DNA from 3 places in the Halobacillus ihumii genome. Region 1 is predicted to be linked to each of the others. Evidence: riboswitches for the same ligand, from Rfam matches in the RefSeq annotation. Region 1 holds a riboswitch; each other region holds the start of a gene.
The links. Region 1 has a riboswitch for cobalamin ahead of G6R08_RS04870 (acyl-CoA thioesterase). Riboswitches for the same ligand answer to the same signal wherever they lie in the genome.
Positions count from the first base shown of each region.

Region 1 (9,916 bases):
CAGCAGTAATTGACTCCTTACGAACAAGTGTGACGTCATCAGCATACGATTCTTCGCTGCCAATTTGACCGATAGAATCAACCACCATGCCGTCTTTCTTTAGGACAACGGGATCATTTCCATTAAAATTAATCGCAGAATTGTTAGTGGCATCCGCACTTGTTAAAATCTCTTGATTTGCCCGGCTATTAGCTGCCACGAAAACTTCACCGCTTGGAAGTGTACCAGACAATTCGAAAGTACCCGTCGGCTCCAGTGACCCGTTTGCATACATTTCGATCGTGTAGGCAGACAAATTTATTGAACTGCCCGTTCCGTTATAGATTTCTATCGCTTTATTATAACTGCTTCCCTCTATGTATTCTGAGAAAAATAGGTCATCTGCTGATTCCGCTGCATGACTTTGAGGAACCGCACTTGCAAATGGACTTAACGCTAATACAGCTGCCAGACCAGTAACAACCGTCTTTTTAATACTCATTTCATTCCTCCTAAATAAGTTATAAAAATCTATCAATCTTTCCCAAGTATAAAAGATAATCCGCCTACACATTGACCTTTTTTCTGTAAAAATTACAAATTGCGCCAAAAGACACAGCACAAGACGTCTGACCACTAGAACCATCCAGCCTATTTATATCCATTATCTGGATGACCTGAGGTGGAACTATATTCCAGCCAAAAATATTATCTGTTCTTTCTAGTGGCTTATCAATCAGATTAATGGCATTTCACTTAATTGCCCCGTAAAATAAATGTGTGAAAAATTAACTATGAGGTGATAAACATGAAAATAGAAATTTGGTCGGACTTTGTTTGTCCGTTTTGTTATATTGGAAAGCGTCGACTTGAAGAGGCTCTTTCACAAATAGCTGAAGGTGAACAGACAGAGATCGTCTATAAGAGCTTTGAACTTGACCCGCAAGCGGAGAAAAACACAGGAATGTCTAATGCCGAGAAATTAGCTGCCAAGTATGGGAAGAGCGTGGAAGAAGCCAAGCAGATGAATAAAAACATGGAACAGCAAGCGACCAGCGTAGGGTTGAAATACAATCTGGACACAACAGTTCCTACTAATACATTCGACGCCCACCGTGTAGCTAAATTTGCAGAGAGCAAGGGACTTGGTAAGGAAGCGACAGAACGGTTCTTCCAAGCTGTTCTCACCGATTCAGAAGATGTTGGTGATCACGATACACTAATCAAACTTGCACAAGACATAGGACTTGACCAGACTGATGTCAGTGATGTACTTTCAAGTGAACAATTTGGTGAGGTGGTTCGTGCGGAGGAAGCAGAAGCAAGGGAAATCGGCGTTCAAGGCGTACCTTTTTTCGTCGTTAACAGAAAGTATGCTATTTCTGGAGCTCAGCCTACCGAAGTTTTTGTACAAAGCTTACAGAAAGTAATGGAGGAAGAAAAGCAATCGCCTGCTTTTCAAAGCTTAACTGATGACAAACAGGGAGAAGCCTGCACAGATGAAAGCTGCGACGTCCCGCCGAAAAACGACAACTAATCCCAATTAATTCCACCTCAGGTCATCCAGATTCTGGATGACCTGAGGTGGAATTAATTGGGATTATCGTAAGCTGGCGCGGTTGCGGCGATACTCTTTTCTCGAGGGTGCTGTTTGATGTAACCTTATTTCTTCTTTTGTTTCAGGGATTACTTGTGGAACCGGTGTTGGTTTTCCTTCTGAATCTACAGCAACCATCGTTAAGAATGATTCAGTTGTCACCATCTTCTCCCCCTTTAATAAGTCATCAGCAAACACCTTTACATAAACTTCCATTGATGACCTTCCCGCTGACGTAACAAACGCTTCCAAGGTCAGCGCATCGCCTACCTTAGCCGAAGATAGGAAATCCACTGAGTCAATCGATGCCGTAACAACCACACAATTAGAGTGTTTCATAGCGGTTAAGGCTGCAATTTCATCGATATATGCAAGTACTTTCCCTCCAAAAATCGTATCCAGATGGTTGGTATCTGGAGGCAGAACCAAACGTGTTTGTGTCATTTTCGAAGCATTTACCGGTAAAGCATTTTCCATTTCCTTTCCTCCTTGCAGGTCTCTTACATAGCTGTTAAGCGTTTTTGCAAAAAAGCCAACTCACAAAAAACGCAATAAAAAAACACCTTCCTAAAGAAGATGTGACTTGATTATGAGCAGTTATAAGGGATCAGCAAGAAAAAATAGATACCTCATCACGTAACACCCTCCTATCTCCCGTAGGATTAACATGTTCTTCTTTATGGCAGGTCTCCTGGCTCAGAATCAACAGCCTTTTCTCCTTCCCATTTCGAGTCAGAAACAGTGAAATTCGCAAAATGCCTCCTCTATACAGTGGCGGGACCGCGTTGGAATTGCACCAATCTTCCCTTTTCAGCTTCAATCATGAAGCCACCATAAAGCCTATTAAATTTTGTTTGAGGATACTTGTCCTCCTCTTCACTATCGGCGAGAGCCAGCCAGTTGTCAATAAGAATGGATCAACCTTAAAATATTCACACTAAAACACCTGAGTTCACTGAACTATTTATTTTAACTTTTTGTTCTACAAAAAATTCAGACGTATATAATAAATTGCTGACTGTGACTTCATCGATTTTGTCAGAAAGGAGTGTACAAATGCTAAAAAAAGCAGGAATCTTTCTGCTAGTAGTTATTCTCCTATCACCATTACAAGTTTATGCAGGTTCATTTGGAAAAGGAGACCCCTCCGGAACGCCTGGGCAGTGGTACGTCGGTCTCACTCCCACTGATGTTGATTCTTCCAAGTCGCCTGTTGTGTTTGTTCATGGCTTAAATAGTTCCTCTCACACCTGGTGGAAAGAAAATGATATGTATCAAACGGCTTATAATCATGGCTTTGAAACGGCATTTGTAGATTTGTATCCTACTAAAAATATGTGGGACAACGGAAAGTTATTAGCTGAAAAACTAAAACAAATTTACGAGTACTTTGGCGAAGAATTGGTACTCGTAGCACATAGTAAAGGTGGCATCGATACACAGTCCGCCCTTGTACATTACCAGGCCTCCCCTTACGTTGACCGTTTGATTACCCTCTCTACCCCTCATCATGGTTCACAGCTTGCCGATCTTGCCTATAGCAGTTGGGCCGGGTGGTTGGCTGACATAATTGGAAGTAAAAATCCAGCCGTCTATTCGCTCCAAACCGGCTACATGAACAATTTCCGCAGCCAAACCGACAGTCATGCTAATGTTGATAAAGATCCCATTTTTACATTCGGCGGTACAGGATGGGGAACCTTTGGAACTTCGCTTTACTGGGGCGGGTTATACCTGAGCAGCTATGGAGCGAATGATGGTGCAGTTACTGTGGCTAGCTCACGCCTTCCTTATGCCCAGGAAGTTAAAGTAGCTGACTGGAATCACTCAGAAATCCGCTTAGGCAGTTCCACATTCCGGTTATTTGATCAATACCTTTATGAAAACCAATCCGTAACGGCTTATAAAACGTTAACAGAACCAATGGATCGGAAAAAACATCAGCCTTCCCCTCTTGCAAACTACTACTATCGCGGGGGAACCTATAAAGGATCAACTTATGAAAAATTCATAGTAGAAGATCACGTAACTGAAGCTACCGTGAACTGGATCAGCGAAAGGGAAAATACTGCATTAACTCTCATTGGACCAGACGGTAAAAACCATTCATCCTTTGAAGTCACACCAGCTTCGTCAAATATTTTCCAGGGTGCTTATTATCATTCTATTCAACTAAACCAACCTGCTAAAGGAGAATGGACACTTCAAGCAGCTTCACCTGAGGAGCACTACCTTCTATCCGTCCATTATCAAAGCCCCGTTAATCAGGACTTAGACTTTACAGTAAATAAAAACATGGAAGTATCTTTACTCGCACAGCATCAACAAGCGATCGATCATAACAAAGTAAAAGCAGATATTCGCCTAGACTACTATAAGAAAGGTAAAAAGAAGACGAAAAGCCTAAAGTGGAATGATCTGAACGGCTCCTCTTCTAAAAAGTTAGAAAAACTCGGAGAAGGCACTTACAATCTTACTATTGACCTTAAAGGAAAGACGAAAGCAAACGTTCCATTTAATCGTACCATTGTGACCTCTGTCTACGTAGATAGTGATGGAAAAGTTATAAAATAAGAAGAAACAGCCCCCTTACTTTACAAAGAAAGAAGGGGGTTTCACCTTGTTCGAATCCATTTTGCTATCATTTTCATGAAAAAATAAACAACACAAAAGGCTAAAAATCCGAGTACACTTATGGCGGCATCATTAAACTCCATAGCCCCCCTGCCTGTAATCTTCTGCTGAATTTCTACAGCCAGCACAAAAACAAGAACCATAGAGAGTGTAAACAAAAATGAAATAACCGTAATACTCCATCTAGCAATCATATGAAATAGTACATCTACAAAAATCAATCCTATGATTCCCAGTATTCCGATAATCCAGAAGTGAAGCTCCTTATCAGTCAGATTCCATCCAGACGACTGAGATACTTCTAACAATAGATCATGAAATACATTAACAATTTCAGCTAAAAACACAATCACTTCTTTCATTTTCTTCTTCCCCCCTGCTGCCTGTCCAATTCATAGTAGCACATCAAATCGCCCCACCCCACCTCAGGTCATCCAGATATTGGATGACCTGAGGTGGGGCTTTTTTCCAGATTATTCATCATTACTTTTACAAGATTCACCATTACAAGTATAATAGATAATTAGTTCGATGCTATTCTACATAATTGAGGTGGAGTTATGGGACGAAAAGAAATGAAGAAAAGGAAGAGGAAAAAGGGACGCTGGTGGAAAATCGTCCTGCTCATTGTCGTGCTCCTGCTCATTGGAGGAGGCGTTTATGCATTTACGATTTTTAATAACGTCAAACAAACAGTTAATAGCAAACTTCACGAAAATGTACCTTCCATAGATACAGAGATAACAGATAAGAAAGTTGATAATAAAGAGCCTATCAATATCCTTTTGCTAGGTGTAGATGAACGCGAGAATGATCAAGGACGTTCAGATACAATGATTGTAATGACCCTTGATCCAGCTAATAATCAAATGCAACTGGTCAGTATTCCCCGCGATACTAAAGTGAAAATTGCAGGTGATGGGCGTGTGACCCGGATCAATCATGCTTATGCTTATGGTGGAAGTGATATGTCTGTTAAGACCGTTGAAAACTTCCTTGATATTCATATTGATTATTATGTAACGATGAATATGGAAGGGCTGGCACAGTTGGTCAATGCTGTGGATGGAATCACTGTTAATAATGATATGGCCTTTACCCAAGATGGCTTCCAATTTCCAAAAGGTCAATTGCATTTATCGGGCGAAGAAGCCCTCGCCTATGTGCGTATGCGTAAAGAAGATCCGAAAGGGGACCTTGGACGTAATCACCGTCAGCGTCAAGTGATTCAAGGAGTCATTGATAAAGCTGCCGGATTAAATATGATCAATCAGATTGATGAAGTGATGAATGTATTAGGGAATAATATGAAAACAAATATGGAATTTGGGGATATGCGCCGGCTCGCCATGAATTATAGCAGTGCGCGCAAAAACATCTCTACTTACCAAATGTCCGGGAATCCTATAACTAGTTCTGGGATGTATTTAATAGAGATGCCGCAATCAGAAATTCAAAAAACGCATGACTTAATTGTTAATTTTGGTTCTTAGAATAAACCGTCTCCTCTCTTGCAGGAAGACGGTTTATTTTTTTGCCTAAATATGTTAATTTCACCCACCTCAGGTCATCCAGAATCTGGATGACCTGAGGTGGGTGAAATTGGTTAAAATCCTCTGAAGGCTTTTTTATTTCCTAAATAACTTCAGTCCATATCCATCCAATATCTTTCTTGGCACAAAAAAACGTGCGGTCTTTAATGGATCAACGATTTGGCTTATTTGAACTTCTCCAGCTGCACTCATGAGCATCGTAAACTCAGCAAGGGTTAGATCGGTTTGTGGCTGCAGTAGATCAATCATTTTTTCCACCGCAAGATCAGCAGCCTCATCTAAAGATTCTCTAGAAACAAGTGATGCTGCCCCCGCTGTATTCTCAATATAAGGATAATCAATTGAGTATCCCTTAATCACATCTAATGTCACCATCACTTTCGCTGGAATCTCAACTCCTGACACACATACCTCGCCATCGCCCATGGCCGCATGTACATCTCCTAATGAAAAAAGTCCACCTTCCTGAAAAATTGGGAAATACAATGTTGCACCGGTTGTTATAAGCTTAGTATCCATATTTCCCCCATGAGCTCCCGGCGTCCCACATGAAACAGCTTCGTTCTCTGGAGCAACTCCAATCACGCCAATCATCGGTTGTAAAGGCAGTTTGATTCTGTCATCAAACACTAATTCGTTTTCTTTTATTTCAATCATTTTTATTTTAAATTCATCTATTCGATGCCCCATGACACCAAGTTTCGGACCTGTTGCCATTACACCTCGTTCACCAAGCTCAATCCCATCTATTCTTACTTGCAAAATATCACCTGCCTGGGCGCCTTCTACGTATACTGGTCCCGTAGCCGGGTTAATGCGCTCCCAGTCAATACTCGAAAATGTTTCTTCCTCCGACTGAATTTGATTTTCAAAGCAATCATACGTATCCATAACTACTTGCTCACCGGCACGAACCTTCAAAGCTGGTTTGTTCTCCTTACTCATCGCGTACACAAAAGAATCTTTCTCTAACTTCTGAACCATATCCTTCATCCTCTCCATGTTATTACCATCCATTTTAACAGAATAATCAGACAGTCCGTCATGGAACAGCCCCAACACCAATCGATCCAAGGAGCTGTTTTATGTTGACCTCTTCAAATTGAGTCTTTTATTCAATCCCCTGCTGTTATTTAGGAAAATTGCAGCAATGATTAGGACTACACCGCCCCATTGTAAGGCAGTGATCGATTCAGCGAGTATGAGATTTGCTGAAATGAGTGCTACAGGAAGTTCAATCGCACTTAGTACATTAGCCAATCCATCTGACAGTGTCGGAGCTCCAATTGCAAAGAACAAAGGTGGGATAACAGCACCAAACAAAGCTACTCCTCCCCCTACAATCCACAATTTCACATCTCCAGCCGGTAAGGTAGGGATATCTTTTACAAAGGTAAGGGTAACTAAGATCAGCGAACCAGTCACCATAATCGGACTCCGAGCCCAGGGATCAACATCCACAGCGATTTGCCCGCTAAAAAATATGAATCCTGCATAAGTAAATGCTGATAACATACCAAATATTAGGCCTATGGCAGGCAGTTCTACTATACCCGTGATTAGAATATTAGAAGCGAAAAACACACCAATCAAAGTGATCGCCATCGAACAAATGGCCAGCACAGTCGGTTTCCTTCGATTAAACACCCACTCAAAAAAGAACCCCATCCATACAAACTGAAATAACAAAATAATAGCTAAGGATGCAGACAGATAATGGATAGCTCCATAATAAAAAATACTCGTTAACCCTACGAAACTGCCCATTGCCATAATTTTAAGGATTGTTTTTCTAGTTAAACCGGTCATCTTAGCACGCAGAAGAAAAGCGATTCCCCAAAGAATTATGAAAGCAATAATCATTTGAATAATATTTATTTCTCCAAGTGTATATCCATTACCGAAACCCAACTTCACAAAAACAGGGGTGAATCCGAAACTTCCCGCCCCCGCCAACACAAATAACATCCCTTTATTCCTAGACATCACTAATCACACCCTCTCCATTACGTCCCCATTCTATCATAAAGCACCTGATTCTATGTAAAAATAATCCACCTCAGGTCATCCAGATTATGGATGACCTGAGGTGGATATTTTTCTCAGTTATGTTTAAGGTACTCCTTTTATAGGGTATGAAAAAGTTAAATCTAACTAAGCGTTCTTATCATACATACAGTTCCGGATCCACTAGGAAACCACGCTGCAATAAGACTAAGGAATGAAGTTGTCTCATAAAGAGTTAATAGAATGTCGTTCTGTCCATCAGTCATACATTTTACAGGAGGAGGCATATATAATGGCAACGAATAATCGCGCAGTAGCCTATAACGGTGAAGGGAGCGTAGTCGTAAAGGATATTGATTTTCCAGAATTAGTGTTAAGAGATGGTCCCGGGGTCAACCCAGCTAATGTTGGACGCAAATGTGAGCATGGTGTGATTTTGAAAGTAGTATCTACAAACATTTGCGGGAGCGACCAGCACATGGTTCGTGGACGCACTACAGCCCCAGAAGGATTAGTTCTTGGTCATGAAATTACCGGCGAAGTCATTGAAACGGGAAGAGACGTTGAATTTGTACACAAAGGTGATCTTGTTTCCGTCCCCTTTAATATTGCCTGCGGACGCTGTGTTAACTGTATTGAAGGAAAAACACACATTTGTCTTAATGTAAATCCGGATCGCCCCGGTTCCGCTTACGGCTATGTCGACATGGGAGGCTGGGTCGGCGGGCAAGCCGAATACGTTATGGTTCCCTATGCAGATTTCCAAGTGTTAAAATTTCCTGACAAAGACCAGGCGATGGAAAAAATGCTTGACTTGACCATGCTCTCTGATATTTTTCCAACTGGATTTCATGGGGTATATTCAGCTGGTGTTCAAATAGGCTCAACGGTTTATATTGCGGGGGCCGGACCCGTAGGACTAGCTGCCGCTCACTCTGCCCAGCTGCTTGGCGCATCAGTCGTTATTGTTGGCGATTTAATTGAAGAGCGCCTTGAGCAGGCACGCAGTTTCGGATGTGAAACGATCAATATTAGTAAGCATGATAATATTTCTGAACAGATCGAACAAATCTTAGGCGTGCCTGAAGTCGACGCCGCAGTGGATTGTGTTGGATTTGAAGCACACGGCCATAGTCATGAGGAAGCTCCTGCCGTGGTCTTGAATTCCATTATGGAAGCGACAAAAGCAGGCGGCGGCCTTGGGATCCCTGGTCTTTATGTTACAGAAGATCCGGGAGCCTCAGATGAGGACGCACGCGAAGGTGCCTTAAAACTCAACTTTGGTTTAGGATGGGCAAAAGCTCAATCCTTTGTAACCGGACAAACTCCTGTCATGCGCTATCATCGAGGACTAATGCAAGCTATCTTAAACGATAAAGCTGACATTGCAAAAGCTGTTAACGCAACGATTATAGGATTGGAAGACGCTCCGAAAGGATACAGTGAATTCGACAGCGGTGTCCCTAGAAAATTTGTCCTCGACCCGCACGGATCACTTAAGAATTAACAAAAAACCCCTCGCCAGATTTAGGCGAGGGATTTTTCCATATTTATTCCACCTCAGGTCTTACATTCATTTCCATTTCAAAATCGGGTTAAGTTGTTCGAGGTGCGGCTCCCAAAAGTGTCCATTGCGATGTACATAAATGACCGCTTCCTCAAATGAACCGCGACTAAATAGTTCGGGAAGTTCTTCAGGCATCGATTCCTTACCAGTAAGCAACCCACCTACAAACTCATTGTTAGCATGAGCTAGTTGGAGTTGAGCCCTTATATCCTTCCTGTCCATTTTTAACAAAATCATAAGCAGGGCAATGGTCATCGTCTGCTCTAATGAATCCTCCTCAGGGTACGAGTCTAACAATTTTTGTACATCGAGATATCTTTCCGTTCCTACATAAAGAGGTATTAATCGCGAACGAATTCCTTGATTGTCCTGTGGATTCAACTCAAGAAGTTCCTCATACCACTCAATTGCGTTACCGATTTCTTCTCTTTCCTCGTACATTTCTGCTAAAAACTCAATAGCCCTTAATAGAGGACGGGCCTCGATAACTTGCCATAGACTAACATCCTCATCTGATTTAAGGCGATCATAACCGGAATGAACAGCCTTTATCACTGATGTGAGTTTTTCTGTCTCATT
Region 1 covers NZ_CACVAO010000001.1:928,720-938,635, forward strand. Annotated here, with positions in the region: gene G6R08_RS04860 (chitobiase/beta-hexosaminidase C-terminal domain-containing protein) at 1-481, opposite strand, end outside; gene G6R08_RS04865 (DsbA family oxidoreductase) at 788-1,516, shown strand; gene G6R08_RS04870 (acyl-CoA thioesterase) at 1,580-2,053, opposite strand; cobalamin riboswitch at 2,241-2,427, opposite strand; gene G6R08_RS04875 (esterase/lipase family protein) at 2,633-4,150, shown strand; gene G6R08_RS04880 (hypothetical protein) at 4,192-4,572, opposite strand; gene G6R08_RS04885 (LCP family glycopolymer transferase) at 4,771-5,703, shown strand; gene G6R08_RS04890 (acetamidase/formamidase family protein) at 5,839-6,747, opposite strand; gene G6R08_RS04895 (EamA family transporter) at 6,847-7,749, opposite strand; gene fdhA (formaldehyde dehydrogenase, glutathione-independent) at 8,063-9,277, shown strand; gene G6R08_RS04905 (SEC-C metal-binding domain-containing protein) at 9,344-9,916, opposite strand, start outside.

Region 2 (9,916 bases), 780 kb from region 1:
CAGCGTTAGCCTTTATCATTATTTCCTCATCGTTTAATGCGGTGAATTATCAAGTCACTTTTGAAGCACCTATCCAGGAACAGCCAACTGAAATTAAGTATCAAATGCCGGCTATTGCGGGTCCAACTGATGGAGAACTTATTACAGAAGGTATGTCTCCATTGTTTGAAGTGCCACAGTGGATGCGCGGGCAGGATGCCGCCATTAAGTTTAATACGATGATTTGGTCATTCCTTGGGGGACTCGTGCTTTACTGGCTTGCTCGTTTAATTCTTAGAAAACGGATTGGGGCAGCAGTTCAGCCTCTTCTGAGAAAAGTCAACCCGGAACTGGTCGATGAGATATCTTATCGTGCCGTGGCCATTGGCTTCCCAATTTTCACACTCGGAGCTCTTATTTTTGCCATGATTTGGGCCCAACAAGCCTGGGACCGCTTTTGGGGATGGGACCCTAAAGAGGTGTGGGCCTTGATTACTTTCTTTTTCTATGCCGCCTATTTACACCTCAGACTTTCAAGGGGATGGCAAGGTATGAAATCAGCCTGGCTTGCTGTTGGTGGTTTTGCCATCATTATGTTTAACTTGCTAGCGGTAAACTTAATCATCTCCGGGCTCCATTCGTACGCATAACTTAGAGTTGAGACAGGAAGGGTTTGTACACCCCTCCTGTCTTTTAATATAATAGGTAACAAATAGCCGTTTGATGAAATAAGGAGTGTAATAAATATGGATTATGAAGCAAAAATTTTAGTTGTAGATGATGAGGAACGTATTAGAAGGTTAATCCGTATGTACTTAGAACGAGAAGATTATATAGTTGATGAAGCCGAAGAAGGAAATGAAGCCTTAAGAAAAGCTTTGCAGGAAGATTATGATGTCATATTACTTGATCTTATGATGCCTGGAATGGACGGAATAGAGGTGTGTAAGGAACTGCGAGAGAAGAAGGCTACACCCGTTATTATGCTGACTGCTAAAGGGGAGGAGTCTAATCGCGTTCAAGGCTTTGAGGTAGGAACAGATGATTATATTGTGAAACCATTCAGCCCAAGAGAAGTAGTTTTACGGGTGAAAGCGATTCTAAGACGTGCTTCGTCCACTAAATTTCTCGAGACAGATACAGCTGCTCGAAATGTGCTGGTATTCCCGCATATGACCATTGATAATGATGCACATCGGGTTACAGCGGACAATAAAGAAGTATCATTGACACCTAAAGAGTATGAACTCTTGAACTACATGGCCCAGAAACCGGATAAGGTCTTTGATCGTGAACAATTGTTGAAAGAGGTATGGCAGTATGAATTTTTTGGTGACTTACGGACTGTCGACACTCACGTGAAACGCCTTCGCGAGAAATTGAGTAAAGTTTCTACAGATGCAGCTGGAATGATCGTAACAGTCTGGGGTGTAGGCTATAAATTTGAGGTAAGTGGCGAGTAATGTTCTGGCGCAGTGTAGTCGGGAAATTATGGTTTACGATTTTATTGCTCGTTTGTTTTGTTTTAGTCATACTCACTGTATTACTTCTTGAGTTCTTTGAAAATTACCATGTGGTGGATGCTGAACGCGAGCTATTACAAACCGCTTCAAAAGTATCGGAGGTCGTACAAGAGTATGATGATAAGAATTTAATTCAATCGATGGCTGAACTAATTAAGGATCCCTCCAGCCATGTTCTTGTAACCTACGATTCGACTGAATTTATTTCTTCTGATAGTAATTCAAACGATTTGCCTGCAGTAGGGTACGATTGGTTTATGAGTGATCCTGAACTATCCTCAGTCATTAAAGAGAATGAAGATGTGATGAAAGTGGCGGGATTTGCCAAGTCAGATTTGGAGATTATGGTCGTGGGTACCCCACTTTCAAATGGTGAAGGTGCAGTATTTGTCTACCAATCGCTTGATACCATTCAAAAGACGTCTGATCAAACAACTAAAATTGTTTTCCTTGGCGCAGGAATCGCTATAATCTTGACTACAATCTTCGCCTTTTTCTTATCAACAAGAATCACCGCTCCGTTAATTAAAATGCGAGAGGGCGCTTTGGAACTTGCAAGAGGGGAATTCAATACAAAGATTCCGATTTTAACACATGATGAAATCGGAGAACTGGCTATGGCTTTTAATCGTATGGGACGAGAACTTAAGTTTCACATTAATGCTGTTAATCAAGAAAAAGAACAATTGTCCGGTATTTTACGTTCCATGGCGGATGGAGTGCTTACGATTAATAGGCAGGGAGAAATTTTAGTCTCTAACCCGCCCGCTGATCAATTTTATCAGTCCTGGATATACGAAAATGACGGGAACGAACCTGCCCATGGAAAAAGGGAAGTGCCTCAGCCCATGCGAAAACTATTTGATGAGGTTATTGAGACTGAGCAGGAAGTGATGACTGAAATTACTGTGCAAGGACGAACGTGGGTAATGTTAATGACCCCTCTTTATGATCGTACTTATATAAGGGGAGCGGTAGCGGTACTGAGAGACATGACAGAGGAGCGGCGTTTGGATAAATTAAGAAAAGATTTTATTGCAAACGTCTCACATGAACTAAGAACTCCGATTTCAATGTTACAGGGATACAGTGAAGCAATTGTGGATGATGTAGCCGAAACGAAGGAAGATAAAAACGAGCTGGCTAAAATTATTCATGATGAATCACTCCGTATCAGCAGGCTAGTGAATGAATTACTGGATCTCGCTCGAATGGAAGCCGGTCATATGACTCTTTATAAGGATACAGTCGAAGTAATGCCGTTTCTTGAAAAAATTATTCGTAAATTTCAGGGATTGGCAAACGAAAGAGAGATCAACCTTCAGCTTTATTCAAATGACGCGCAAGGAACCATTCATATCGATGCAGATCGCATTGAGCAGGTATTAACGAATTTAATAGATAATGCGATTCGGCATACGAATGATTACGGATCGGTGGATGTAATAGCCGAACGAACATCTGATCAATGGATCGTGAAAGTCACAGATTCAGGATTGGGAATACCTGAAGAAGATCTCCCATTTGTATTTGAACGATTCTATAAAGCAGATAAGTCTAGAAAAAGGGAAAATAGTAAGAAAGGAACGGGTCTGGGACTCGCTATTGCCAAAAACATCATTGAGGCTCATAAAGGGTCGATTCATGTTCATAGTAGAGTGAATGAGGGAACAACTTTCACCTTTACTCTGCCGACAGAACTGGAACAAGAGGAGAAATAGCTTGAAAATACCCTGACCATGCTGTACGATAAAATAGAATTAAATGAGAAAATTAGGTACCCGATATGGTGTAATAGGGAATCTGGTGAAAAGCCAGTACTGTCCTCGCAACTGTAAGTGTTGACGAACAAGGGAAACCACTGCGAATAATCGTGGGAAGGCTCTTTAGTAGAATGATGCACGAGTCAGTAGACCTGCCTGATTTAATATATTGTTTCAAAGCTTCGGGGATTGAGCCTTTGAGATATCCGGTTTAATCTTATGTAGTGTTTTTACATAGCTTTACTGGTATGTCTTAAGCCTGCTCTTCTAATAAAGGAGCAGGCTTTTTTAGTATCATTTGGGTAGACCTGAGTAGTCAACCATCATCATCCCCGATTAGCATTGCAGCAATGTATTTATTAATAGAATGGGGGTTTTGTAATCATGAGAAAGATGTATGCACTAATCACAGCATTAATGGTGACCTTGTTCGTGCTCGCTGGCTGTCAAACTGAAGGTGGAGGAGAAGAGGCCAGCACCAGCCAAGAGGAGAAGCAGGAAGTAACACTTAACATCGAACTATCTAAGAACAAAGGGGAAAAAGTGCTCGCCAATGAAGAAGTAACAGTTGAAGAAGGCACTGTGTTAATGGAAGTGATGAAAAACAACTTTGAGGTGGCAGAGAAAGATGGGTTTATTACGGGACTTGAAGGAATTACTGCCAGCGAAGGAGAGCAAAAGGCCTGGATGTTTACCATAAACGGGGAAACTTCAATGGTTGGAGCAAATAAATACGAGGTAAAACAGGGCGACGAAATTGTCTTTGATTTTCAATCCTGGGAATCATGATTCATGAATACGTATAAATTAACGTTAATTGCAATGCTTGCTTCGATGGCAATTGCAGGACGTCTGGTGATGGCGAACATTCCAAATGTACAGCCTGTTACTGCCATTATTATCATTGCAGGCTTCTGGCTAGGGCCGCTGGCAGCAGTCATTATGGCTTTCTTAACAACATTTCTCTCTAATGTTTTTCTAGGGATGGGGTACTGGACTATATGGCAAATTCTATCCTGGTCTATAATCGGACTGGGAGCAGGTTTAATCGGCAAATACTGGGCGAACATTCCAGTATGGATGCTATCAATATATGGGTTTCTAAGCGGAATTGTCTATGGACTAATTATTTCTTTTACAATGAGAGTTGCAGGACAGCCGTTTTGGGCTTATTATTTAGCAGGATTGCCGATGGACTTAAATCATGCCGCAAGCAACGTAATTTTTATCCTTGTGCTCTCCCCGGTGTTAGGAACATTGTTTTCTCGTTATCAAAAGAAACATTCGCTTACAAGTGTATAAGGATATTTAAAGTTGAGCTGCGATTTTAGCAGCTCTTTTTTATATGAACATTTATGGTTTTCATTTTAAATGATCGGTATTATGATAGGTAGGTGTAACTTTTAATGGTACATAAACGACAATATGAATGAACGGGAGGTTCAAGGTGTGAAACCGTTCTTTGATGAATTTTACGATAAATATCATCGAGATTTATTTCAATTTATTTATTATATGGTAAAAAATCGATCAGCCGCTGAAGATTTAACCCAGGAGGTTTATATAAAAGTGCTTCAATCATATCAATCATTTGATGGCAGGAGCAGTGAAAAAACATGGTTATTTTCGATAGCTAGACATGTGACTATTGATTACTTCCGCAAGCAGGGACGTAAAAGAAAAAAGATTATGGACTTTTTTAACTGGGAAGAAAAAGGTGAATCAATAAAGGATGAGGAAGCCTTGCCGGACGAAGTGGCGGAACTGAATGACAGGATGAGAGAAGTTTACGAAGCATTAGATCAGTGTACGGTAGATCAAAAAAGTGTCATTATCTTAAGGTATATACAGGGGATGACGATACAAGAAACCGCAGCCATTTTGCAGTTTTCGGAGAGTAAGGTTAAAACTACTCAGCATAGAGGAATGCTTGCTTTAAAGAAACGATTAGGTGTAAAGGGGGGTAGTGAGCATGAAGCATAATGATAAACAAGATACACGTATAGAAAAAATGCTGCATGAGCTCCCGCAAATTGATGACACAAAAAGTAAAGATGATTATTATCGCCTGATCACCGCTGACTCTAACCAACAGTCTTCAAGGCGCCCAAGATGGCTGTTTCCTGGTATAGCTTCCGTCATTGCAGTGCTCATTCTGGCCGTAGTAGTGCCTTTTTCATATTATTCCATGAAGGAAGGGGCTGTCGATCATCCGCAATCTGCTGAGCATCAAAATTTGAAGCTGGAAAAGTCGGAAGGTTCCAGCAGCGGAAATGATCTTCCTTTAAAAACCAACCAGCAGTCCTCTGATCAAACTGTTCATGAGTTGAAAAGTATGGTGGTTGAAGAAATTTCCAGTAATATGAAGCCTTTGGCAGCTGTTGATCAGAGTGTTCAACATATCGTTCCTCTTACGGTTGTATCTGAAGAGAATGAACGTGAAGGAAGCAATATCAATACAGAACAGCTTGGATTATCAGAAAATATTCTTGAAAATATCACCATTTCAATTGATGAAAACGATGAAAAGGCTCAGGTGACGTTTCCTAATAACTTTTCGGTTAGCGGAAATGCGATGAGCACTTCAATTGTTAACAGTATAAAATGGTCAGTGGAGCCTTACAATGTTGAGAATATTTCCATTCAGACTGAGGACGGCTCACCGGTATCGCTGGGCAGTTATGGAAAAGTATCATCATTGTCGGTTATCGAAGAGGGTAGTTTCATTTTCAAAGTATTTAAGCCTTCTTCAAGTGACAGTTCCTTTTTCGTTCCCATATCGATCAAGAATGAGAGTACGATAAGCACCGCTTTAAAAGAGTTAAAGAAAGATGAGAAGGATCCAGAAGTGGATTCTCCGCTACCACCTGAGGTGACCATTCAATCTGCACATGAAGAAGGCAATGAACTCATCGTCGAACTTAATAATCCTAAGTCTGTTGATAAACAACAAATGCTGACAGCCATAGAATCCATTTTAATGACCGCTCAACATTTCGGTTATGATCGAGTTGAATTCGAAAACACGTCAATCGGCAAGTTAGGTCCATATGAATTGAGTAAAACGGTGGAAACACCGAAGGCGCTGAACCCAGTTCCTGCAGAGGAATAAGTAGAGGTTGGCACTTAAATGACCCGAACTGATTTTTCATTCGGGTTATTTTCTTATTCATCATCTGGATGAGGGGAAGGTGGTCGGGAAATAACTCGCTTTCCACCCCCATTCTTCTATTAAAAATACGGACCTTAATCAGATTCAACGACAGGCGATGGAGCAACATAGAAAGTGATTTATCAGTCTTTTTGTAAAAGAGTCATTATGAATTGACTCATGTAAATACTCATATCTCCTTCATGCGTATATCGATAGTATAATGTTGATGGGCATGATAAAATGATATACATACTAATGAGGAGACGGTGGTATGGATAGAGAACAATTGATACAGCAGGTATCGAAGAAAATCAAATTAATACGTGTTGAGTATAGGTATACTCAGGACCGTATGGCTGCGATCCTAGGAGTATCAAAGAAGACGCTCGTGCAAATTGAAAAGGAAAGAACATTGGCTAGTTGGACAACAGTTGTAGCGGTATGTGCCTTGTTTCTGGAAAGCGATGTCCTGAAAGGCTTGCTGGGAGATGCTCCACTCGAAATCATTGAAACCATTGCTCACAATCAGGTGGATCGTACTGAAAAGAGGATTATAAAGGGTAGAGTGTGGTGGACGACAAGCGAGGAGAGAAAACGATTTAAGCTTCAGCAAAATGTAATTAGTCAGCATTACCGAATTATTGATGAACTTGGAAACCGCTGGTACTCAAGTTTTGATAAAGAAGCAACGCTATTTAGATATAGTCAGCTTACTAAAAATGATTAAAAAAATCCCTTCTTTATTTAAAAGAAGGGAGGTTTTATTCAAACTTGAGAGGGTCGCCTTCAAAAGGCTCATCAGATATTTTAATGGAGTCTGTCGGACAGCCTTCAAATGCATCCTCCATATCTTCTTCGTAAACTTCAGGAACTTCTTCGTTTCCCATATTATCATCCAGCAAGGCGTAAGCTAACCCTTCATCGTCATAGTCAAAGATATCAGGGGCAGCGGCACCACATGCTCCACAAGCAATACATGTATCCTGGTCAACCATTGTAAACTTTGCCAAAAATTAACCTCCTTCAAATGTCACCTCGTGAAGTTATTTCTCAGAGGGGCAAAAGGTTTATCAAAAATTGCTACATAGCCATTGTAAGATGATGATTCGAACTTTTCAATAGATAAGCAGCAGAAGGAGGGTTCACTTGTTTCTATATATTCTTTTAACATGTATAAACCAAATGAAAAGGGAGCGTACAATTTCAGGGATTTTCCACTTATTAAAGGGAAAACGCTCAGCTCAAACTCTGCAGGACGCTCGTGTGTATGGTATTGATGATTTTTTTGGAATATGCCCGAACCTTTCCAAGCCAAAACTTGCGACAACTATCCAAATAGCTGTTGATAATGACTTAATTTTAATAGAAAATGAGCAGTTTGCCTCACTGACAAAAGACGGAGTTGACTACCTTGCCAACTATCAAGGACCGCGTCCAGACTATTTCTCGGGCATGGCAGATGCAGCAAATGTGCAAGTATTCGAAGGCCGGCTTCGATTACTGATTCAAACCGTGACAAATCTGTCAGTGAATAATCGGTCTTTTTTAGCTATTATTGAGCAGCCACCGATTCAACAATGGGTCAAACACCACTATAGTCGAATCAAGGAAGGTATGAAGGAAGTAGAAGAACAATTATATGAAGAATTAGCGAATTTGCTCAGTAAACGGACTGAAGTGGAAGCAGTCCTGTTTACAAGCAGGTTAACAGGGGGAAGGATTATAGGGGAAACGAGAGAACAACTTGCACGTGATCATAACCTATCGGAACAGGAAGTCGATATATTGCTATCACATGTATCCTATTACTTGTACGAACAATGCCGAATTAGCCCATCATGCTACCCGGCAATAGCAACTTGTCTGGAAGGATTGTCTTCTTCTAGTCTTATCACACGTTCTGCAAAAAGAACGTATCAGTTCCTGGAGAAGGGATTTACATTAGAGAGTATTGCAGCAATCCGAAAGTTAAAACTAAGTACTATACAAGATCATGTAATCGAAGCTGCACTAGTGGTTCCAGGTTTCTCGATCCGTCCATTTATCAATGAAGAGCATGAACAGGCTATATTGGCATCAGCCTCTCGTCTGCAAACAAGACGTTTGAAACGGATTTACGAAGCATTTCAAGGTCAATTTTCCTACTTTGAACTTCGATTAGTTTTAGCAGCAGCGAAAAAGGAGCCAATGTCATATGCGTAATCTTGATTTAAAAGAGAAGCTTTATAAGCATTTTGGCTACCGTCAGTTTAGGCAGGGACAAGAGGAGATTATTGGCAAGGTACTTGAAGGCAGAGATGTATTGGGCATCTTACCGACTGGTGTTGGAAAGTCACTCTGTTTCCAGCTGCCTGCTCTACTGTTTTCTGGAAGCACGGTCGTTGTGTCACCGCTTATTTCACTAATGGTTGATCAAGTGAAGCAAATGAAAGCTGCTGGACTCAAGTCGGTTATTGCCTTAAACAGCTTTATGGATTATAAAGAAAAGCGTAAGGTATTAGAAAAGCTGGATCAATATTCTCTGATTTACCTATCCCCTGAAATGCTGCAAAATAAGTCTGTGATGTACCAATTGACAAAACTGCATGTTGACTTATTTGTGATTGACGAAGCCCATTGCATCTCGCAATGGGGTCATGAGTTTAGGACAGACTATTTAAAACTAAGCCATTCGATTAAACAAGTTGGTGACCCTGTAGTTCTGGCTCTAAGTGCCACGGCTACCCCTGAGGTGCAAACGGATATTAAGGAACAGCTAGCCCGGCGAGAGATGGACTCAGTTGTCTATCCAATGGACAAAGTAAATATGAGTTTTGCTGTAGAAGAAACAGCGAGTCATGAAGAAAAATTAGAGAGAATTACTCAAGTATTATCCCAAAATAAATCCCCCACTATGATCTATTTTTCTAGTCGAATGTGGGCCGAACGGATCTCGGAAGAGCTGAAAACGAGAGTGGACCAAAGAATCGCATTTTATCATGGTGGGATGGAGCAAATGGACCGTCTCCTCGTCCAGCAGCAGTTCATGAACGATCAGCTGGACGTGATTTGTTGTACAAGTGCTTTCGGCATGGGGGTTGATAAATCAAACATCCGAAGAGTGATTCACTATCACTTCCCGACAGAACTGGAATCATTTATACAGGAAATCGGCCGAGCTGGGCGAGATGGAAAGCCTTGTGCAAGTTTGATGTTGTACACTCCTGGTGATTATCACTTACCGCAAATGTTTATTGAAAATGAACTGGTAAAACCAGAGGATGTCGAAGGAATTCTTCATTCCATTTATGTCATTGTTAATAGACAAGACTCCATATTGAATGATGAAGAAATGGCTGAGGAGCTTAGGTTATCTGAAACGCAGTGGAATTTTATTAAATATCAACTGGAGCAGGAGAAGTTAATTAATCATCATCCTGTTATTACAGATAAACATGAGTGGACACGAATTGCTGAGAAGATTCGGTGGATTCTTCAAAACAGATGGAAATATAAAA
Region 2 covers NZ_CACVAO010000001.1:148,718-158,633, reverse strand. Annotated here, with positions in the region: gene ccsB (c-type cytochrome biogenesis protein CcsB) at 1-629, shown strand, start outside; gene G6R08_RS00855 (response regulator transcription factor) at 726-1,442, shown strand; gene G6R08_RS00850 (ATP-binding protein) at 1,442-3,223, shown strand; cobalamin riboswitch at 3,261-3,439, shown strand; gene G6R08_RS00845 (DUF4430 domain-containing protein) at 3,650-4,054, shown strand; gene G6R08_RS00840 (ECF transporter S component) at 4,058-4,567, shown strand; gene sigX (RNA polymerase sigma factor SigX) at 4,715-5,248, shown strand; gene G6R08_RS00830 (GerMN domain-containing protein) at 5,238-6,377, shown strand; gene G6R08_RS00825 (helix-turn-helix transcriptional regulator) at 6,691-7,146, shown strand; gene G6R08_RS00820 (ferredoxin) at 7,181-7,429, opposite strand; gene G6R08_RS00815 (YpbB family protein) at 7,566-8,621, shown strand; gene G6R08_RS00810 (RecQ family ATP-dependent DNA helicase) at 8,614-9,916, shown strand, end outside.
Region 2: it holds a riboswitch for cobalamin, as region 1 does, so the genes downstream of both, G6R08_RS00845 (DUF4430 domain-containing protein) here and G6R08_RS04870 (acyl-CoA thioesterase) in region 1, are expected to answer to the same signal.

Region 3 (9,916 bases), 1.6 Mb from region 1:
GCATCCGTACCTGAATTGGTATCAGTCGTGGAAGAACTCCAGCTGGAACAGCACGGCCTAAGTTCACACTGGATAAGTTACAAACTACAAAATCGCCTGGGTTTTGGACAGTGATAATTTTCCCGTCCTCTATATACTGCTCCGCCTGGACAGTAGGGCTTTGATTTTGCAAAATTTCAGTACATAAATTGCTGCAGTACACCATTCCTTTATGGCTATTCGGGTTCATCCGATTGACCTCATCACGGTAAAACATGTACGGCGTGCCTGTTTCAAGCTGGCCAATCATCATTCGTTTCATAACCTCAATCGCAGGTATTGATTCTTTTGATAAACCAGGGTGCTCAACGCAAGCCCAATATCGATCACGAAATGATCCGCTGCCACGATTTTCATCGTAATAATCCTCCAGTGAAAACCCCATCACGGAACGAACTTCATGTGGATCAAACAAGTACCAATCCTCACGTTTTTCAACAGCTTCCATAAACACATCAGGAATGGAAACTCCCGTAAACAAATCATGCGTTCGCTGCCGTTCATCTCCATTGTTCAAGCGACTGTCGAGAAAGGGGGAAATATCCTTATGCCACACATCAAGGTACACCGCCACAGCTCCTTGCCGCTGACCGAGCTGATCTACACTGACAGCTGTATTATTAAGCTGCTTCATCCAGGGGAGCACTCCTGAGGAAACGCCTTTAAAACCTCGAATATCACTGCCGCGACTGCGTATTTTACCTAAATAAACACCGATACCTCCACCGTGTTTACTCAAATTTGCCACATCCGTGTTAGTGTCGTAGATCGACTGTAAACTATCATCGACCGTATCGATGAAACAAGAGCTCAGCTGGCCATAACGCTTGCCAGCATTCGCCAGTGTTGGTGTAGCTACGGTCATATAGAGGTTACTCAATGCCCAATATGATTCCTTCACCCGCTCTATACGCTTTGAATGATTCTCTTCTGCCATCAACGTCATGGCGATAATCATGAATCGCTCCTGAGGAAGCTCAAACATTTCACCAGCCTTTGACTTTGCCAAATAGCGGTCCCCGAGGGTCTTTAACCCAATATAAGTAAACAAATGATCGCGCTCAGGAACAATGGCCGCCTCAAGTGTATTGATTTCCTCCTTCGAATAATTGCTAAGTAAATCCGCGCTATAAATACCTTCGTCTTTCAACAACTCCATTAAATGGTGTAATCCCGCATACGGCTTACTCTGAGTACGATTGCGTGCCGAATCTTCATACATCATCTCTAACTGAATTCGTGCAGCCAAATACGTCCAATACGGCTCCTTCTCATTAATTTCAGCCAAACACTCCAGGACCAGTGCTTTACCCTGCTCCCGACGCTCCATTTGACCAAGCTTCATATTCGGGAGCTTGTCCAACAATCGCTGGATATCCAGTGACGGGAACTTTTTTACCTGCTCTGCTAACCAAGTCTGCCAGTTCAATGTGTGTACCGCTGTCATCTAACCACTCCTTTTAAACAACTTTTGAAAAAGTGATGTGAGTACCCTGATCCAAGGGGGCCCCCATCACATAAAGTCTCTTCGCATAATTAGTCATAAAAAAATCCGCTCATTTAATTGAGCGGATGAAACCATGAAACGAAGACGGATGTCCAAAAGTAGAAAGTGGAGACACCCTTCATTCCATCGCTTCATCTTCTCAATCCCCGAAGAAGTTGAAACTTCCGTGCGTAAGAAGACAGGTCTCCTGACTCACGCTCATTTCTACTCCGGCCCTTCCCATGCATAGCGCACAGTGGATTGTTCCGTTTCGAGAGCGATTACAGTTGCGGGGGCAGTTCCGGATTCGCACCGGATTCCCTATTAAGCCTTGTGGCATCTTCTTTACGCAAATACTATATATAGTGTTTGGTGAATTATTATTTAGCTTATATTGTGTTTTTATCATAACGAAGATCGTAGAACTCTGCAACAGTTTTTCAAGGATTAGGAATAAATCCCTGCTGGAAAGGAATCGAAAAAAAGATGTAGAATTAATAGTATAGAGGCAGGAAGGCAAAAGGAGGCAAACACGATGACTTCATTTAATTGGCATCAAGAAGCTGAGAAACAGTGGAATGATCGAGTAGAGTTTTGGAACGCAAACAGCAAGAATATGTGGGATAAGGGAAGCAGGAAAACGATTATTCCTTTTTTACAAGAGCATGTGGATGCAGGAAGTAAGGTAGCCGATCTAGGGTGTGGAGACGGTTATGGATCCTATAAACTTGAGCAAGAAGGTTATAATGTTACAGGACTGGATATCTCACAAGATATGATCACACGTGCGAAGGCACGTCTTGAACATGAGAGACTGCAGTTCGTACAAGGAGACCTCACTCATCTTCCTTTTGAAAAGGAAAGCTTTGACGCGATTATGGCTGTGAATAGTCTGGAATGGACAGAAATTCCCTACAAGGGTCTTGAGGAAATGAAACGGGTTCTAAAGAAGGGCGGTCAACTCTGCATCGGCATTTTAGGGCCAACCGCGAAGCCAAGAATGAATAGTTATCGGCGGGTTTACGGGGAAGAAGTGATATGTAACACGATGATGCCATGGGAACTCAGGCAAATGGCTGAAGAAACAGGATGGAATCTTATTGATGGCCATGGGGTCTACAAACGGGAAGTAGAGGGAGAGGACGTGTCCCATTTCCCAGTCGAACTTAAGCAGGCGCTCACGTTCATGTGGGTCTTTTTATTTGAGAAAAAGTAAATTAATGTGCTTTATTTAGCTAGAACAATTACGCAGCTCTATTAACCTTTTATTGATAAAAGATTAATAGAGCTGCGTTTCTTCATATGTTTCCTTTTAGAGAGCTATATGGTCACAGAAGATAGAATTGAAGACTTTTTTCAAATAGTCGGGTGTATTCATTGACATGTGACACAGTGTCATATATAGTAGTTCTTGTTCTTAAGTGACACCGTGTCATTTTTTAATTAGATTGGGGGAGAAATGATGCCCAAACAAACATTTCATAATTTAAACGAAGAAAAAAGGCAAGCCTTGATAGATGCAGCAAAAAAAGAGTTTTCAAGAGTCTCAATTTACGATGCATCTATTTCAAATATCGTGAAGACGGCGAAAATTTCAAGAGGGAGTTTTTATCAGTATTTTGAAGATAAAGAAGATATCTTCTTTTATTTGCTAAACGAAGATGCAAAGAGGAGGCACGAGCATTTTATTAGCTTTCTAAAGAAATATGACGGAGATATATTTGAAACGATGATTGCAATCTTTCAAGTTTCTCTGGAATATTCTCAAGATCAAGGTAAAAATGATTTTATTAGAAATGCCTTTTTAAATATGAATTATAAAATTGAAAATACATTCGCTAAACTTCTGACAAAAGATACATTTAACGAGCGTTATGCGGAGATCTTTAAGCTGATAAATACGGAAAAACTAAATGTTTCGAGTGAAGAGGAGTTATATCACTTTCTCGAAATTACCGTAGCGGTAACCTTTCATAACCTTGTACAAAGTTATGCAAAGGAGCTGCCTGTAGAGGAAGCTATGGAAAACTACACTGCTGAATTAAGTTTACTAAAGAGAGGCCTTATAAAATCATCTTAATTTATAAACAATAATAAAGGTTCGTGTCCTCTTTTAATCATATGGAAAGAAGGAATAACATGGGTAACAATACCAATCAGGCACAGGGGGAGACTATAAACAAGGTACCTCTGATGCTTGTCTTAATTTCAGGGGCGTTTGCTGCTATATTAAATCAGACGCTTCTAGCTACGGCCCTGCCGCACATCATGGCTGATTTACATCTTGAGGCGAACACAGCCCAGTGGTTAACGTCTATATTTATGTTAGTAAATGGTATCATGATTCCAATTACAGCTTTTTTAATTGGCCGTTTCACAACGAGAGCTTTGTTTTTATCTGCAATGGGGATGTTCGCGATTGGCACATTAATTTGTGCGATAGCCCCGACCTTTTCTCTGTTGATGGTAGGAAGAATTATACAGGCAGCCGGTGCCGGGATCATCATGCCGTTGATGCAAACTATACTCTTTCTCATTTTCCCTATTGAAAAGCGTGGAACAGCTATGGGGATGTTTGGCCTGGTGATTGCATTTGCTCCGGCTATAGGCCCGACTTTGTCAGGCTGGCTTGTAGAGCAGTTTCCATGGAGAAGTCTGTTTTACGTCATCTTACCTATCGTTATCGTTGACATCATTCTAGCCTATATTCTTCTTAAAAATGTGACGGAACGCACATTTCCTAAGCTTGATATTTTGTCGATCATTTTATCTTCACTAGGATTTGGCGGGTTATTATATGGGTTTAGTTCTGCCGGCAGCAGCGGGTGGGACAGTCAGCAAGTAGTCATCTCTATGGTAGTAGGTGCTCTTGCGCTGACATGGTTTATTCTTCGACAAATGAAATTGAAACAACCGATACTTGAATTCAGGGTATTTCAGTATAAAATGTTTACGTTAACTACGGCTCTGGGTATGGTTGTGTTTATTGCGATGATCGGGGCTGCAACAGTGTTGCCGTTATTAATGCAAAATATGCTTGGTTTTACAGCCTTTGAGTCAGGACTGGCGCTCTTACCAGGTGCCTTATTGATGGGTATTATGAACCCGGTCACTGGTCGTCTATTTGATAAGTTTGGTGCCAAGTGGCTTGCGATTATTGGTTTATCCATTTTAACAATTACAACCTTTATGTTTACCAATATGAGCGCCGAAACAACATTTGCCTATATAGCTACTGTTAACGCGGTTAGAATGCTCGGTGTAGCAATGGTTATGATGCCTGTAACGACAGCTGGATTAAATCAGCTGCCACAGCATTTAATCCCTCATGGTACAGCCATGAATAATACGATGCGCCAAGTCTCAGGTGCAGTTGGGACGGCTTTGCTTGTCACGGTGATGGTAAATAATACGCTTCCTGAGCAAGGTGTAAATGGTCTGGTACACGGAGTGAATGTTTCCTTTATCGTTGCTGGTATTACAGCTATTGTTGGACTAGTATTGTCGTTCTTTATTAAACGGTCGCGTCCAGATCAAGATGATCCTGACCAGATCAGGTCCCAGGCCAATAATCGGGCTGTTACGGATAGTTAAATAAGTATGCACGTAAACGACCGCTTCTCCTTGAGAAGTGGTCGTTTTTAATGTAATCCCCGTAATCTACCTCATTATAATAGGACGAGCAGCCCACACATATAATGGAGTATTTATTGCAAATGGGGAGAGATAGCATGCAAATTCATGTCGTTGCGTTTGGAGATGCGTTGTGGCGAATAGCGCAGGTTTATAGTTCTAATATTAATCAAATTATACTAGCTAACCAACTTGAGAATCCTAATGTACTTGTGGTAGGGCAGGCTCTGGTTATTCCGGATCCTGAACGTGAATATGTTGTTCAGGCTGGTGATAATTTGTGGTCCATCGCTCAAATGTATGGGGTTACTGTTAATGAACTTGCTAACGTTAATAATATCACGAACCCCTCGATTATTTACGTAGGTGAACTGATTGAACTTCCTTTTTTCCCGCATATCGTTCAGCCCGGAGAATCCTTATGGTCCATCGCACAAAGTTATGGAGTAACGGTTAATCAAATTTCTCAAGCAAATAACCTTCAAAACCCCCCGTTAATTTTTCCGGGAACTACTTTAAAAATTCCTGCATCAAGGGGGCCGGTTACAGAAGTAAATGCATACACTACACGGCTGAATCAGCAAGGGGTACAGGAAGTGCTGGCCCTAGGAGCGAATCTTACTTACCTTTCCCCTTTTATGTACGCTGTCCAGGATGATGGAAGTATCACAGAAATGGGTGATCAGCCTATTTTAGAAGCGGCTCATACAGTTAATGCTGCTCCGCTTCTCGTCTTAACGAATTTCTCAGAAGGGAGCTTTAGTTCGGACTTAGCTGCTGCTATTTTGCGAAATCCTGACTTGCAAGAGACGTTAATCACTAATCTACTGGAGCAAATCAATGCAAAAGGATATGCAGGTATCAACATTGATTTTGAATATGTCTATCCAGAAGACAGAGAAAACTATAACAATTTTCTACGACGGGTTGTCGAACGTTTCCACCCTGGAGGATTGCTTGTTTCCACAGCTCTTGCCCCAAAGGATAGTGCAGACCAACAGGGGCTGCTTTACGAAGCGCACGATTATCAGGCACACGGAGAAATCGTCGACTTTGTTGTCCTCATGACCTATGAATGGGGATGGGCAGGTGGAAGACCGTGGGCGATTGCTCCGATAAACGAAGTCCGTGAAGTTCTCGATTTTGCTGTGACGGTTATCCCTCGCGAAAAAATCCTGATGGGTATGCCGCTCTATGGCCGTGATTGGGAGATCCCATGGGTAGAGGGGACTACGGCGCGAACAATCAGTCCTAAAGAAGCTGTACAGTTGGCTGCTAGATATGGAGTAGAAATTCAGTATAATAAATTGTACCAATCTCCATTTTTTCGCTATGTAGATGAAACGGGACAGCAACATGAGGTTTGGTTTGAAGATGCCCGAAGCGTACAGGCTAAGTATGACACAATCAAGAACTATGGCCTCAGAGGGTCTAGTTTCTGGGTGCTAGGAAACCCATTTCCTCAAAACTGGGCTGTATTGCAAAATAACTTTCAAATAAAGAAACTATAGCAACTAAATGTTGCCTTATGTTAGGGGACGCGGTTCAAAGATAACCGCGTCTTTCTATTTTAGTTTATAAAATTAAAACAGTGATAATTAAGATAAGACCGATAAGGCCAGTGAACAGTAAAGAGTTCTTACGTGAGGTGCTGGCTTCCTGAATCTCCGACCAGTTAGCCGGTTTGATGCCGCTGAGCCAAAATACTACGATTGCTGACAGCAAGATGGCATTGATATTAATAACGAGGAGTAAAAAAGGCATGATTGCTCCGTTCCAATGACCAGCACCTAGCATCATACCAAGTACAACAGCAGGAGGTAGTACAGCCAATGAAACCATGACTCCAACAAGTTGGCCCTGGGACCGCTTCACGAAGGATAAAGATCCTGCAGCTCCAGCTGATACAGCAACAATAAGATCAATCAGGTGAACATTCGTCTGAGAGATAAATTCATTGCTGTTTACCGGCAAAGGGAACAGGTATCCAAATGAAGCAGCGATTACGATAGGGATGCATAGACCGAATAGTGCTGTCGCCATTGATTGTCGGACAAGTTTCCCTTCACCAAGCACGGATGCGAATGAGATCCCTATTATGGGTCTGATCGACGGATCGATAATATTGGCCCCTATGACTAAGGCAGGTCTGTTCTGGAATACACCGACTGCAGCTACGAGGGCAGCAAATACGGTAAACCAGGAAAAACTAAAGTCAATTTTGCTTGAGGAATCGACGATAGAGTATAACTCGTGTTTACTGGCTCTTTCAAATTGCTTCTGATCATCGTCAGGAGTATTTTTTTCGTTGTATTTACTAGGGATATACGCTTTTATCGAATAGAGCATGGCATCAAATTCGTTATGCTCATCATAAGCTGCTTTTTCTAAATAGTTCAGAATTTCCTCGGAGTCTTCCTTTTCCACGAGAATTTGAATATGGAGTTTTTGTTCTTCTTGTTGAGATATCCAGTGAGAGACGAATGAAAATTTTTCTAACAATTCATCTTTGTAGTTGAACTGTTCAGGTGCATATATTTCAATTAATTGCAGCTCCATGTCATAATCCCTCAGTATCTCAGTTTGTAAATATATTGTTACCAGATCTGGGCGTTATCATTCTCTTAAGGCGGGGGTCCATGGTATGAATGGGTAATCCTGATGTAGTATTGCTGAAAAGGAAACGATTTAAGATATCATTTATTCTTACAGGATAGATCCTTCTTTTTTGATCAAAACTAGATCTAGGTGATCAAGGGAGGCTGTCTGTATGGATGAAGCAATTATTGATGTGGTGATAATAGGTGGAGGGCCGGGAGGTTTAAGTGCAGCCCTTGTATTAGGGCGTTCTTGTAGAAATGTCGTCATTGTGGATAAAGGAACTCCTCGTAATAGTGTTACTTTTGAGGCCCATGGACTGCTGACAAGAGACGGAATAAAGCCTCAGGAACTTCGACAGATTGCCCGGCAGCAGTTGACGTCCTATCCCAACGTTACGTGTTTCGATGAGGAAGTGATACAAGTAGAAAAACATTCTAACCAGTATATCGTTACAACTCATCTGGGGAACACTTTTAAAACAAGAAGGGTGATTGTGGCAACAGGAATGATCGATGAATTACCAGCTATACCTGGTTTTCGAGAGGTGTATGGCATGTCCGTTTTCCCATGTCCATATTGTGATGGATGGGAGCGGCGCGGGGAACCCCTTGCCGTGTTTGGAAACGAAGAGAATGTCGTACCTTTTACAAAATTACTCAATAACTGGAGCAACGACCTTATTTTATTTACGAATGGAGCAGCCCAGTTTGACTCTAAATTCAAGCAAGAACTGGCAGCGCATGCGATTGCCACAGTAGAGACACCCATTGCAAAGTTACAATCTGCTGATGGTAAATTAGAGAAGGTGATAACGGAAACAGGAGAAGCTTTTTCTAGAACAGGTGGATTCATTTTAAATACCAGAGAGAAGCAAGCTTTCGATCTTCCCAAACAGTTGGGGATCCAGATGAATGAACGGGGAGGCTATGAATCAGACGATCATGGCCTGACAAGCGTAGAAGGACTGTATGTGATTGGTGATGCCAAGAACTCATTTGTTGGACTGGCTGGTGCTGTAGGAGAGGGATATGAAGCAGGAGTGGTAATTAATCATGAACTGGCCATGGAAGATTGGGTTCAAGAAGAACTCTAACCCGGGCGAGTACCCGGATTAGAGAAAAGACAGGCTGCTTACTCTTCTTTCTCCTCATTGTTTTCCTTCTTACTCAAACGGCTTTTGGCACCTCGATATAATTTTCCAGGGGCCTCTGAAGTTTTTCCAATTACATCATTCGCTTTGTCAGCGGTCCCTTTTAAAATTCTCCCTGAGGAATCGACGGTTTTCCCAATAAGTCCACCTTCACCGGAAATTGACTTAACGATTTTACCAGATGTATCAACAGTGTGGCCGAATAAGTCTTTAGCTTCATTAGAAGTCTTTTTAACGAGGTTATCATCCGTTTTATTTCTGTTATTATATTCCTTGCTCACGGTAACTTCCTCTCCTTTCTTAATTGAATGAGCTACCTTTGATGAATATGAGTAGACTTCTGAAATTATGAAAATTTTTAGAGGTTGTGCCTGTCCCCGTCGAAAAATGACGCTCAATCTGTTGTGTTAAGCAGCTGAATATGGAATTTTTATATATTGGTATAGACAACTATATATTTAAATGATAAAGTGTGTCTATGAAGCGTTTTCATATTTTTTATGCGATAAAGGGGTGGAGAAACATGTTGAACTTTTTACAGAGAATTGGTAAATCATTAATGTTCCCAATTGCTACTTTGCCAGCGGCGGCATTACTTGTGCGTCTTGGTATGGAAGATATGCTGGATGTTCCCTTTGTGACAGCAGCGGGAAATGGGATCCTTACAAACCTGTCGTTAATATTTGCGATTGGTATTGCTATGGGATTTGCGAAGGACGGAAGTGGAGCGGCTGCTCTTGCTGGTGCCGTCGGTGTTTTAGTCCTCGAAGGTGGAATTGGAGCGATTAACGAAGATATTAATATGGGAGTATTTTCAGGAATTGTTTCCGGGGTTATTGCCGGGATGCTTTACAATCGCTTCCATGACGTTAAATTTCCAGAATTTCTATCATTTTTTGGAGGGAAAAGGTTCGTTCCGATCATCACTTCACTAGTAATGGTCGCGCTCTCCTTTGTGTTTGGTTATTTGTGGGTTTACCCGCAAAATGTGCTCGATGCTACAGCGA
Region 3 covers NZ_CACVAO010000001.1:2,497,672-2,507,587, forward strand. Annotated here, with positions in the region: gene G6R08_RS12460 (ribonucleoside-diphosphate reductase subunit alpha) at 1-1,486, opposite strand, end outside; cobalamin riboswitch at 1,708-1,884, opposite strand; gene G6R08_RS12465 (class I SAM-dependent methyltransferase) at 2,061-2,741, shown strand; gene G6R08_RS12470 (TetR/AcrR family transcriptional regulator) at 2,985-3,605, shown strand; gene G6R08_RS12475 (DHA2 family efflux MFS transporter permease subunit) at 3,665-5,119, shown strand; gene G6R08_RS12480 (glycoside hydrolase family 18 protein) at 5,257-6,669, shown strand; gene G6R08_RS12485 (TIGR00341 family protein) at 6,734-7,717, opposite strand; gene G6R08_RS12490 (NAD(P)/FAD-dependent oxidoreductase) at 7,929-8,852, shown strand; gene G6R08_RS12495 (hypothetical protein) at 8,891-9,190, opposite strand; gene nagE (N-acetylglucosamine-specific PTS transporter subunit IIBC) at 9,433-9,916, shown strand, end outside.
Region 3: it holds a riboswitch for cobalamin, as region 1 does, so the genes downstream of both, G6R08_RS12460 (ribonucleoside-diphosphate reductase subunit alpha) here and G6R08_RS04870 (acyl-CoA thioesterase) in region 1, are expected to answer to the same signal.